Regions from separate parts of the Gordonia sp. 852002-50816_SCH5313054-c genome, predicted to be linked through region 3. Evidence: predicted binding sites of a transcription regulator. Region 3 holds the regulator's gene; each other region holds the start of a gene.
The links. Region 3 encodes LexA, which represses DNA repair genes until DNA is damaged. Its sites were predicted from a motif close to CGAACANNTGTTCG; they were not measured.

Region 1 (3,093 bases), on a different contig from region 3:
TCGGAGGCGTGGTCGCGTTCTTCGGTGATCCGCATCTGCGCGGCGTCGTGGGTTGCGCCTCGCCACGAGGCGGCGTCGTTCAGTGATCGCTCGACTGCCGCGAGGGACGTGTCGAGCGTCTGAGCCGCGGCCTGTGCGGCCGCGCCTGCGGCCGAGATCGCGTTGGTACTCCATCCGCGCACCGCTGAGATGGTCGGTTTCATCAGCGGGTCGGCACACTGCGTAGGGATGCCGCTGCGCGATCGTCGCGATCGATCGCCATGGCGTTGAACGTGACGAGCGAATCGGCCAGTGTCGCAAGTCGAGCCGAGATCGAGGCGATCGTCGGAACCGCCGAGGTCGACGCCGAGTGAAGTGCCGTCGTCACGTCACTCATCGCACCGGACACCGACGACAGCGCGTCGAGTTTCAGATCCGCCACGACCTTCGATTCACGTCGCCATGCACTCGCGGTCTGTTCGATCTCCTCGGGTCGAACACCGAAAGGTGCTCGGGCAGAGGAGGATTGGTCAGTGTCTGATCGATTAGGGCCGGGTCCAGGAGTAGGGGTGCTGTCCTCGCGGTCCGGCTTCCTCGCTCTGTTGAGGAGTTCGGCCAAACCTTCTCCGATGACATCCGCCATGCCATCGAGCGGCAGTTGAGGTGCTGTCACGTGTCGGTCCCCCTGATGTCACGGTCAGATGTTCCCGTCGGCTGGCACCGACGGCACAGACTCTGACGCACCCAAGGGGGCAAAGGTTCCAAAAATCTTTGGGTTCCAAAGATCTTCTGGGAGTCTCCCGCTCACCACACGCCGGGTGGGCGGAACTGCACGCTCATTCGCGCCCCGACGCCGCGGACTTTCGGCACCGCGTGCTCCCAGGTGCGTTGACAACTCCCGCCCATCACCAACAGATCGCCCGCCGACAACGTGAATTTCAACGACGCTCCGCCTCCGCGCGGACGCAGTGCCAACGGGCGCGGTGAGCCGAGGGAGACGATCGCGACCATCGTGTCGTGCGTGGCGCCACGCCCGAACCGGTCGCCGTGCCACGCAACCGAATCCGACCCGTCGCGATACAGGCACAGGCCCGCGGTCACGAAGCCCTCGCGCAACTCGTCGCGGTAATGCGCTGTCAGGGCCGCTCGCGCGTCGGCGAGTAACGGGTCGGGGAGTTCGTCACTCGCCTGGTAATTGCAGACCAGACGCGGGACGTCGACAACCCTGTCGTACATCCGACGACGCTCTGCCCGCCACGGAACGACGTCGCGCAGAGCGTCGAAGAGGTCGGTGCTGCCTGCGATCCATCCCGGCCGCAGATCTACCCACGCGCCGTTGGTCAGGACTCGACGCTCGACGTGCGATCCGAGATCGCGCAGCCGCGGTGACTCGGCGTCGAGGTCGAAGATCGATCCCTGGACTCCTGCGCTCATGGACGTCAGCCTACACCGATATCGAACGTGTGTTCGCAATGTAGTCGCAGGCGCTCGCGTGGGACGTCGCTCACAATCGCGGCTCGGAGGTGGCACATCGGCCGGAACGATCTGTATACCGGAGCACAAGTGTTAGCAACTAACACTTCTTAGTTGCTACCGGAATGTCGGAGTCTTCTCGAGGGAGTGCACAGATGGCGTCGTTGTTGTTTCGGGTGGGACGGTTCTCGTTCCGCCACAAGTGGTGGGTGATCGGGGCCTGGGTGGTCATCGCCGCGTTGCTCATCGGGCTAGTGGGCGCGTTGAATCCGAAGTTCGCGAAAGACTTCGAGCTTCCAGGAACCGACTCCGGGACCGCGACCTCGCAGGTCGAGGAGTACTTCCCCGAGGCGATGAAGCAGCAATCGCAGGCGTCGACCAGCGTCCTCGTCGCCGCGGACGACGGGCTGGCCGCCCATTCCGGTCAGATCGACGCACTCGTCGCCGACCTGCACACCCTGCCCGACCTCACCGACAAGGCAACGGTGCTGAACCCGGTCACCGTCGCCGCGGCCAAACCCGAGCTCGCGTCGTCGGTTCTCGGTGACGGCGGCAAGGTCGGTTTGATCCAGGTGCGGCAGAACATCGAGCTGACCGACCTCACCGTCGAGAACAAGAAGCAGTTGACCGACATCCTCGAGAAGCATCGGGGCAATGGCCTGCAGGTCGAGGCCACGGGCTCGCTGATGAGTGTCATGGAGGCGGGCGGCAAGGCCGAGCTGATCGGTTTCGCTGTCGCCTTCGTGGTGATGATCGTCGCCTTCGGGGCGCTGGTCGCCGCGTTCATCCCGCTGATCACCGGACTGATGGGCGTGATGATCACCATCATGCTGCTGCGGCTGAGCGCCGAGGTCATGACGGTCAACGAGACCGCGACCGCGATCGTCACCATGCTCGGCATCGCCGTGTCGATCGACTACGCGCTGTTCATCGTCTCGCGCTACCGCGGCGAGGTGAAACGCGGCGGAGACAGGGCCGACGCCGCGGGTCGCGCGGTCGGTACGGCAGGCTCCGCGGTGGTCTTCGCCGGTTTGACCGTGATCATCGCTGTCGTCGCGCTGATGGTGGTCGGGATCCCGCTGATCACCCAGATGGGGGCGGGCGCCGCCGTCGCGGTGTTCATGGCCGTGATCGCCGCGCTCACCCTGATCCCCGCGCTGCTCGGCGCCGTCGGACGTTTCGCGTTCACCCCGCGCATCCCGTGGATCAAGCACGCAGAAGAATCCGACACCGCCGACACCAACGGAGTTCGCTTCGGCCGCATGGTGGTTCGACGACCGATCCCGTTCATCGTCGCGGGTCTCGCGGTGCTGGTGCTCGCGGCGATCCCGGTCGGCAAGCTGCAACTGGGACTCTCGCTCTCCAGCGACGACGAGGCCCCCGCCCAGGCGCTGCTGCAGCGCGGCTTCGGTGAGGGCATCAACGGCCCGCTGCTCGTCGTGCTGCACTCCGAGGACGGCACGGTGGAGAAGGCTGCCACCGAGACCGTCGCGCACATCAAGTCGCTGCCCGACGTCGCCAATGCGTCGACGATGACGTGGCTGGGCAACGGCACACCGCAGCCGAATGTCGGGGCAACCGCCGCGCTGATCTCGGTGACGCCCGAGAGCGCGCCGTCGGATCAGGCGACGCACGACCTCA
Region 2 (3,093 bases), on a different contig from region 3:
CACACAGATCCCACGAGTGCGGCTCATCCGACGTGGCGAGAGGACCGATGACCGCCGTCGACTCGGCGTACACAAAGGTCAGGGTCGCAACCGCCGACCGGGAGCAAGCCGGGCGGCAGCATTGTCGGGGAAGCTTCACAGCAGAAAGATTAGTCCCACGCCCCGGCGAACGGTGTTTCGACACGCGGCTCGAGGTCTGACATGGGACGCGAGGGCCGACACGCGGCGCGGACGGCCCGACACGCGGCGCGACGCCTCCGAGTCGACACCGGTGGGTGGAGACTTACAATCTCGGCATGCGTATCGAACGGCGGCGCGCAACGCGCGATCGAGGCCAGGGTTCGCCGGTGCGCTCCTCGGAGAACCGGGTGTCCGATATGCGGCTCTCGGCTGTGCACGCAGCGCGTCGAGCACGCCGCGACCGACGGGGCCGGGGGCTGCGCTCCCCGCTGTTGCCGCAGGGCGTGCCTGCGTGGCGCAGCAAATCGGACGAATTCGACACGGTTGTCCTCGAGGCGTTCGCGGAGATTGATGCTCGCTGGCACGACGAGCTCTCGGGACTCGACATCGCCGTCGACGAAATCCCACGTCTGCTGCCCCGCGACCCCGAAACCGTGCAGTGGCCCGACGAGGTGACCGCCGACGGAGCCGTCCCGCTTGCGCGTCTGATGCCCGCGGGGGTCGATGTCCACGGAGCGCCGACCAGGGCGCAGATCATCCTGTTCCGCCGGCCGCTGGAGAGCAGGGCGAAGAAGGGCGAGGACCTACTCGATCTCGTTCACGAGGTCTTGGTACAGCAGGTCGCAACACACCTGGGTCTCGACGAGGACATCATCGACCGGGGACCCGAGTAACCGTCAGATGATGCCGCGCTTGAGGCGGCGACGCTCACGCTCGGACAGGCCGCCCCAGATCCCGAAACGCTCATCGTTGTGCAGGGCGTACTCGAGGCACTCGGCCTTCACCTCGCAGCCCTGGCAGATACGCTTCGCCTCACGAGTGGAGCCGCCCTTCTCGGGGAAGAACGCCTCCGGATCGGTCTGCGCACACAGCGCGCGATCTTGCCATTGGTCTTCGATTGCGTCGAACAAGCCCTCGAAGTCGTTGGGCACCAAGGAAAGATGACGACGCTGCGAGTTCTCGTCAGCGCCAAGTGAAACCTCAGGTGTCCCGATCTCAGGTGTCCCGATCAACGAATCATCAACGGGCCCAAGGGTTGTGTAGTTCGCATCCCCACTCAACGGGGACGCGATCTCTGAATGTCCGTGTGGTTCAAGGGGATTGCCGATCGCGTTGTCGAATGCCATCGTCGGCGCCTCCTGCCTGGGAAGTCGTTGTTCTCTGTCGTCACAGCGGCGCGGCATCGGTGCCACACCACCACTCATACCCGTACATTCTCGATCTTCACCAAGTGTCCGGCGCGATCTGGCACCACCACGGTGTCCGATCAACCTTTCCGAATTCGAACAAGTGATCGAACTTCGTTGCGATGCACCGATTCTCGATCTCGAACCAGAAATGACACTGATGTGATTAGACACGCCAGAGACGTGTCCGGTCAAGTTGAATCAAAATATTCCTTAATACCATCGACCGACAAGAACTCCCCGTAAGACACGAGTTGTGTTGCGCGGACACATCAATGTCACATCAGATGCGAATGGCGGGCGCGGCGTCGTGGTCCATGATATCGACTCGATCCCGACTCACTAGAGTGGGTCGTTGTGAAGGTGACGGTACTCGTCGGCGGTGTCGGCGGCGCACGATTTTTGTCCGGGGTCCGCGAACTGCTCGGTCCGACGCCGTTTCCGGTTGCCGCGGGCGACTCGGCATCGAGCAACGGAAACGAGATCACCGCGGTGGTCAACGTCGGTGACGACGCATGGATGCACGGCGTGCGCATCTGTCCCGACCTCGACACCTGTATGTACACGCTCGGCGGTGGAATCGACCCGGAGCGCAGTTGGGGTCGAGCCGACGAGTCGTGGCACGCCAAGGAGGAACTGGCCGCATACGGCGCAGACCCGGACTGGTTCGGACTCGGCGACCGCGACCTGGCGACGCACCTGATCCGCACCCAGATGCTCGATGCGGGCTACCGGCTCGCCGATGTGACCGCCGCACTGTGTCGGCGATGGCAGCCCGGCGTGCGACTACTGCCCGCAACCGACGAACGTCACGAGACACACGTCGTCGTCGCCAAACCCGATGGGAGCGAAGGCGAACGCGTCGCGATCCATTTTCAGGAATGGTGGGTCAAACACCGTGCGCAGATCCCGACCTTCGGGTTCGCACAGGTCGGGTCGGACGACACCGCACCGGCACCAGGGGTCGCCGAGGCAATCGCCGACGCCGACATCATCCTGCTCGCGCCGAGCAATCCCGTGGTCAGCATCGGGGCGATCGTCAGCGTTCCCGGCATCCGGAGCGCGTTGCGCACCACGTCAGCGCCCGTGGTCGGCATCTCCCCGGTGATCGACAATCGTCCGCTGCGGGGAATGGCCGACGAGTGCCTGTCGGTCATCGGCGTCGAGTCGTCCGCTGAGGCGATCGCCGCCCACTACGGCGCCCGCAGCGCCAACGGAATCCTCGACGGATGGCTGATCGCCGAGGGCGACACCGCACACGTCGACGGCATCGCCATCGGGACGGCACCGCTGCTCATGACCGACCCGCAGACCACCGCCGTGATGGTCCGTGACGCATGCGCCCTCGTCGGCGTCGACATTCCGCAGGCTGCGCACCCCGACGCGACCGGAGACGCTCGATGACGGCCGACGCCGGCGCAGCGTCGCGAGGCGGAGCACTCCGCGACCACCGCGCCCCCGCGGCTCTCGAGATCATCCCCGTCACCGGTCTGCCCGAGTTCGACACCACGACCGACCTCGCAGCGGAGATCACACGCCGCGCCCCGTGGTTGCGCGACGACGATGTCGTCGTCGTCACCAGCAAGGTGTTCTCCAAGACCGAGGGTCGCATGATTCCGGCACCCACCGACCTCGACGAGCGTGATGCGCTGCGGCGCAAGCTGATCGACGCCGAGTCCGTGCGCGTCCTCGCGCGCAAGAACCGCACGTTGATCACCGAGAACAA
Region 3 (3,093 bases):
CGTTCACGTGACGTCCCTGGCATGCGCGTCGTACCCCGCGCATCACCTTTTCTCTGCTGAACGGCTCGGTCACACCGTTTCGCTTCACGACTGCCAGAACAGCACTCTCGACTGTGGAGAACCGCCGCCCGCACTCGCTGCACGCGCGACGACGCCGGATCGCCTGCCCCTCATCGGCGACACGCGAATCGACGACCTTGGTGTCTTCGTTCTTACAAAACGGGCAGCGCATGTAGTCCTCGTGCAAATCTCGGGACGCAGCGGCTCCGTCGGTCTGGCTCGGTCCGATCGTCTGACGACCGGCGGGAGCGAGACCGCAGCGGTGACCGTGTCGGTTTCCGACTGGACCCTGTGACATCGAGAATACCGCCAGCGCTCAGCGGTACGCGGGTGTGACAAGCGGTTGGCCAACGCGCAGCCCACTCGACGGCAGATCGTTGAGGTCGATGATCTCGTCGATGACGGTCTGACGCGGCACATCAGGCGCAACGCGTGCCGCGATCGAGCTCAGCGATTCGCCGGAACGCACGTGGACCACCTGTGTCGAGGTCGAGGACGGCATGCTCGCCCGCTGGTAGTCGGCGCCGACGGTCCCGACCACCCACACGGTCAGTGCCAACCCGACTCCCGCGAGCACCGCCAAGACCGCTGCTCGGCGCCGACGGGCCGCCACCAGCTCGCCGACGCCACCGGCGCATCGCGTGCCTGCAGGCCGCGTTGAGGTGCCGTGATCGAACGCGATCCGACGCCGAGGCCGCGGCGCGACGTCTGCGCCGGCGGTCCGTCGGGACTCAGTCGTTCGAACGCGACCCGCCACACGTAGCTCGTCGCTACGCGCGGGATTCGACGGTGCACGTCCACTGACCACCGTGGCGCGGTGAACTCGGGGACGCGTCGTCGATGCAGGTCGCGGCGTTGCAGATCGGGTGGTCGGCGGTGTTGCCGCGGATGCACTCGACGTGCTGGGAATCGTGCGGGTCACCGGGTTGGTCATCAAGCTGGTCATCGCTACCTCCAATGGTCGATCAAGCGTTCGATGAACTGATGTTCGAGTTCTACCAGAGGGGTCCGACAAAGTCCTGCGACACGTCGAACAAATGTTTGATGTTGTCAGTGGCCTCCGCTACTGTCGGCGCCAGACGATGGAAGAAAAGACGCACACCACCCCGCTTCACAACAGCACCCGGTTCACAACAGCACCCGCTTCACACATCAGGAAGGACGGAACCGATGACAGAGAAGTCACGACGCGGCCCGTCGTCGCCCAAGGGCAACGGTCGCAGCGTCGAAGGCAAGAAGAGTGGAGGCGGCGAGGAGGCACCGATCCATCCGGCCGTCGCCGAGGCAACACTCACCGATCGCCAGCGTGGCGTCCTCGATGTGATCCGAAAGTCGGTGCGCGAGCGCGGATATCCGCCGAGCATCCGAGAGATCGGCGACGCCGTCGGCCTCACGTCCACGTCATCGGTCGCACACCAGTTGCGCACCCTCGAGCGCAAGGGCCTGTTGAAGCGCGACGCCAACCGTCCGCGGGCGGTCAACGTCTCCGAGGCTCCCGACGCACATCACTCCGATGCCATCAACGGAGATCTCCCGACCCCCACGTTCGTTCCGGTACTCGGCCGTATCGCGGCGGGCGGTCCGATTCTCGCGGAGGAGGCGGTCGAAGACGTCTTCCCGCTTCCGCGTGAGCTCGTCGGTGAGGGCTCGTTGTTCCTGCTCCGCGTCGTCGGCGAATCGATGATCGACGCCGCGATCTGCGACGGCGACTGGGTTGTCGTGCGGCAGCAGAATGTCGCCGACAACGGCGACATCGTCGCAGCGATGATCGACGGCGAGGCGACGGTGAAGACCTTCAAGCGTAAAGACGGTCACGTCTGGCTGATGCCGCACAATCCGCTCTTCGATCCGATCCCCGGAGACGACGCCGCCATCCTCGGCAAAGTCGTCACGGTGATGCGCCGGGTCTGATGCGCCGAACGGGCCCCGCAAGTCGTTGACCGGCGGGGTCTGTGTCAGCCGACGAGTTGCTCGGCGGCTGCGCGTCGGGCGAGTGCCGGACTCGAGGTGGCAAGTGCGGCAGCGGCGGCAGCCCGGCACTGCTCCATCGTCACCGTCGACAGCTTCGCCCCGACTGCGGGCGTCGCCGCCGGAGCCGCCGACAGCGAGGTGACTCCGAGCCCGACGAGCACACATGCGAGCGACGGGTCGGCCGCGGCCTCGCCACAGACTCCGACGGGTTTGCCCTGCTGGGCGCCGGCGGTCGCAACCTGCGAGATGAGTGCGAGCACCGCCGGTTGCCACGGGTCGGTCAGTTCAGCGAGTTCTGCCGACATCCGGTCGGCGGCCATCGTGTACTGGGTGAGGTCGTTGGTTCCGATCGACACGAAGTCGACCTCGGCCAGAATCGCCGGCGCCAGGATCGCCGCTGCCGGGATCTCGATCATCACACCGGCCGTCAGGCCACGCTGACGGACTAGTTCGGCGAACTGTGCGGCCTCCGCGGCCGTGGCGATCATCGGTGCCATGACCCACGGCGTCGTGCCGGACTCCTCTGCCGCGCGAGCGACCGCGTCGAGCTGAGTTCGCACGATGTCGGGGTGGTCGTCGCCGATGCGGTTGCCGCGTACGCCGAGTGCGGGATTCGCCTCGTCCGGGTGCTCGATGAAGGCCAGCGGCTTGTCCGAACCGGCGTCGAGCGTTCTGATGACAACTTTTTGGCCCGCGAACGCCTCGAACACATCGCGGTACAGCCGCGTCTGCTCGTCCACATCGGGCTCATCCGCCCTGTCGAGAAACGCCAACTCGGTGCGGAACAGCCCGATGCCCTCGACTGGTGCATCGGCAGCGCTGCGCGCGGAGACGCCGTCGGCAACATTCGCGAGTATGGCGACTGCGGTGCCGTCGGCAGTCCGGCCAGGGCCACGCCACGCAGCAACAAGCGCGGCCTCCGCAACGCTGCGCTCGACGAGTTCACGCGCCTCGGACCCCTCTGGTTCGACGGTGATCGACCCAGCGCCTCCGTCGAGCAAAACCATTGTGCCGCTGGTGATCTCACTCAGTCGCGCCACAGCGACCACGCACGGGATGCCC
Region 4 (3,093 bases), on a different contig from region 3:
GCGTGCCCTGATCGGCATCGGCACCTCTGCGGCGTATCCGACGGCGATGGCGCTCGTGCGGTCTCGTGCCGACTCATTCGGAACGGGAGTGCCGAGTCGCGTGCTCGGCGGGTTCTCGATCGCCGCCCAGGTGATCGCGGTGATCGGACTGCCGCTCGGTGGTGTGCTGACCGGTGTGTTCGGCTGGCGGGCAGTGTTTTTCGTCAATATTCCGATCGCGCTGATCACCCTCGCGTGGGCGCTGCGCAGCATCCCTCGTGACGGTCCGGTGCAGGTGGGCGGCTTCGGTGGCCTCGTCCGCGTGGTCGACGTCGTCGGGGTGGCGCTCTTCGCGGTGACCGTGATCGCGACGCTCGAGTTCCTCGCCGCGCTCGGTTCACCGAAGTGGTGGCTGCTGGCGGTGATCGTCGTAGCGGGGTTGCTCCTGGTGCTCTGGGAACTGCGCGCGACACAACCCCTCATTGATGTGCGGATGCTCGCGGCCAACTCCCCGTTGGTGCGCACCTACCTGCGCCAGATGCTGGCAGGGCTCGGCTCGTACACGGCGATGTACGGCATCAGCCAGTGGATGGAGCAGTCCGCGGGATACACCGCGGCGCAGGTCGGGCTCATCCTCATCCCTTACTCGGCGCTGAGCGTGGTGTGCGCGCGGGTGAATTCGACGCACGGCTGGGTACGAATCCCGTTGATCCTCACGGGTTTCTGCTTCGTCGGTGCGGGCGTGACCGCAGTCGCGATCCATCACTCGTCCGGGTTGTGGATCCTGCTCGCGATGACGTTCCTGTTCGGCGTCGCCAACGGACTGAGCGGTTATGCAAATCAGGCGACGCTCTACACGCAGAGTCCGCCGGAGTCGATCGGTGTGGCATCCGGGCTGTACCGGACGTTCATGTACTTCGGGGCGATCTTCTCGTCGAGCCTCATCGGTATCGCCTTCGGCGCCCGCGCCACCGATGGCGGACTCCACGTCGCGGGGTGGGCCATCGTGGTGATCGGGGCGGCGCTGATCGCCATGACCGTGGCGGATCGTCGAATCCCGCGGGCGGTGTCGGCCGACTGATGGCGCGGTGTCGCCGGTACGGGCGCGGGTGCCGAGCGCCGTCGAGCTGAGGCGAGGATGTGGGTCCAATCGAAGGATGTGGGTGCTGCAGCACCCACATCCTTCAGTTCGACACACATTCACAGTCGGGTGGCGGGGATTGTCGTCGGCGAGGCGAGCGGGGCAGCCCGCCACCCATCGTCTGTCGAACAGGTGTTCTATACTGGCTGAGTGGGCTGGAACCAGGGCCCGCCGACGTGGCGGGAGATGGAGCGGGTGCTGTCGGGGCGCTCGCCCGATGGCGGTCGTCCCGGGGAGTTCTTCGGTCCCGAGCAGACGGGCGACGGCAACGACAGCCCCGCGTGGTCGCGCAAACGTGGCGCCTACACGGCGCCGGAGGTGTCTCGTGAGCGATCGTCTGTGCGCTATGCGGAACTGCATGCGCACAGTTCCTACAGTTTCCTCGACGGGGCGTCGATGCCCGAGGAGATGGTGGAGGAGGCGGCCCGACTCGACCTGACCGGTCTGTCGATCACCGACCATGACGGTTTCTACGGCGTGGTCCGATTCGCCGAGGCCGCAAAGGAATTCGCGATGCCGACGGTGTTCGGTGCCGAACTCTCCCTCGAGCCGGACGTGACCCGCACCGGGGTGACCGATCCGGCCGGTGAGCATCTGCTGGTCCTCGCGCGTGACAGTGAGGGCTATCGGAGGTTGTCACGAATCATCGCCGACGCCCACATGTCCGGTGGTGAGAAGGGGCTGCTGCGCTACGACGTCGACCGGCTGACCCGCGACGCAGGCCACTGGGTGATCCTGACGGGCTGTCGCAAGGGCGCGGTTCGGCGCGCGTTGGATCGTGCGGGTATCGGTGCTGCCGAGGCCGCTCTCGGTGGAATGGTCGAGCGGTTCGGACGCGACGACGTCGTCGTCGAACTCACCGCTCAGGGTCTGCCCGACGACGACGAGCGCAACGCGGTGCTCGCCGACCTCGCGCGGCGATTCGGCCTGCCGACCGTCGCGACGTCGGGGGCGCACTTCGCGGGGCCGCGTCGTCGACGCCTCGCACTGGCGATGGCGGCGGTCCGTGCCCGCACCGACATCGAGACCATCGCGGGCTGGATGCCGGGGGTCGGCGGTGCGCATCTGCGCAGCGGCGACGAGATGATGCGCCTGCTGCCCGCGCACCCCGACGCCATCGCCACCGCGGCAGACCTCGCCGACGACTGCGCCTTCTCGCTCGGATTGATCGCGCCGCAGTTGCCGCCGTTCGACGTGCCTGCCGGGCACACGGAGTCCAGTTGGCTACGGCATCTCACCATGACCCGCGCACGACGCCGCTATGGGACACCAGCCGAGCATCCGGCGGCCTACCGGCAGATCGAGCACGAGCTGGCGATCGTCGAGACGCTCACCTTCCCCGGCTATTTTCTCGTCGTCGCCGACATCGTCGACTTCTGTAAACGCAACGACATCCTGTGCCAAGGTCGGGGGAGTGCTGCCAACTCCGCGGTGTGTTACGCGTTGGGTATCACCAACGTCGACCCGGTGGCCAACGAGTTGCTGTTCGAGAGGTTCCTCTCGCCCGAGCGTGACGGGCCACCGGACATCGACGTCGACATCGAATCGGACCGTCGTGAGGAGGCGATCCAGTACGTGTACCGACGGTATGGCCGCGAGTACAGCGCACAGGTCGCCAACGTGATCACCTATCGGGGTCGATCGTCGGTGCGCGACATGGCGCGGGCACTCGGCTACGCCAGCGGTCAGCAAGACGCCTGGAGCAAGATGCCCGACACCGCGCCCGACGACGTACTTGACCTCGCTGGCGAAATCGCCAACATGCCAAGGCATCTCGGCATCCACTCCGGCGGAATGGTGATCTGTGATCGTCCCATCGCCGATGTCTGTCCGACTGAGTGGGCGCGGATGGAGAACCGTAGTGTGTTGCAGTGGGACAAAGATGATTGTGCCGCAATCGGTTTGGTCAAGTTCGACCTACTCGGCCTCGGGATGCTCTCGGCGCTGCACTACGCGATCGATCTGGTCGCCGA

Region 1: the regulator LexA is predicted to act here: its motif matches at 1,436-1,449, upstream of A5788_RS19270 (alpha-ketoglutarate-dependent dioxygenase AlkB).
Region 2: the regulator LexA is predicted to act here: its motif matches at 1,464-1,477, upstream of cofD (2-phospho-L-lactate transferase).
Region 4: the regulator LexA is predicted to act here: its motif matches at 1,246-1,259, upstream of A5788_RS13810 (error-prone DNA polymerase).

What each region holds. Positions count from the first base shown of each region.
Region 1 is NZ_LZTE01000075.1:61,502-64,594, reverse strand. It holds gene A5788_RS19280 (alpha/beta hydrolase) at 1-203, opposite strand, end outside; gene A5788_RS19275 (hypothetical protein) at 203-421, opposite strand; gene A5788_RS19270 (alpha-ketoglutarate-dependent dioxygenase AlkB) at 784-1,413, opposite strand; gene A5788_RS19265 (MMPL family transporter) at 1,608-3,093, shown strand, end outside.
Region 2 is NZ_LZTE01000058.1:183,157-186,249, forward strand. It holds gene A5788_RS14680 (DUF3499 domain-containing protein) at 1-139, opposite strand, end outside; gene A5788_RS14685 (metallopeptidase family protein) at 378-854, shown strand; gene A5788_RS24085 (WhiB family transcriptional regulator) at 858-1,115, opposite strand; gene cofD (2-phospho-L-lactate transferase) at 1,725-2,771, shown strand; gene A5788_RS14700 (coenzyme F420-0:L-glutamate ligase) at 2,768-3,093, shown strand, end outside.
Region 3 is NZ_LZTE01000034.1:267,812-270,904, reverse strand. It holds partial or broken gene nrdR (transcriptional regulator NrdR) at 1-232, opposite strand, end outside; gene A5788_RS24275 (LysM peptidoglycan-binding domain-containing protein) at 377-1,006, opposite strand; gene lexA (transcriptional repressor LexA) at 1,324-1,971, shown strand; gene ptsP (phosphoenolpyruvate--protein phosphotransferase) at 2,016-3,093, opposite strand, start outside.
Region 4 is NZ_LZTE01000057.1:93,744-96,836, reverse strand. It holds gene A5788_RS13815 (MFS transporter) at 1-1,060, shown strand, start outside; gene A5788_RS13810 (error-prone DNA polymerase) at 1,271-3,093, shown strand, end outside.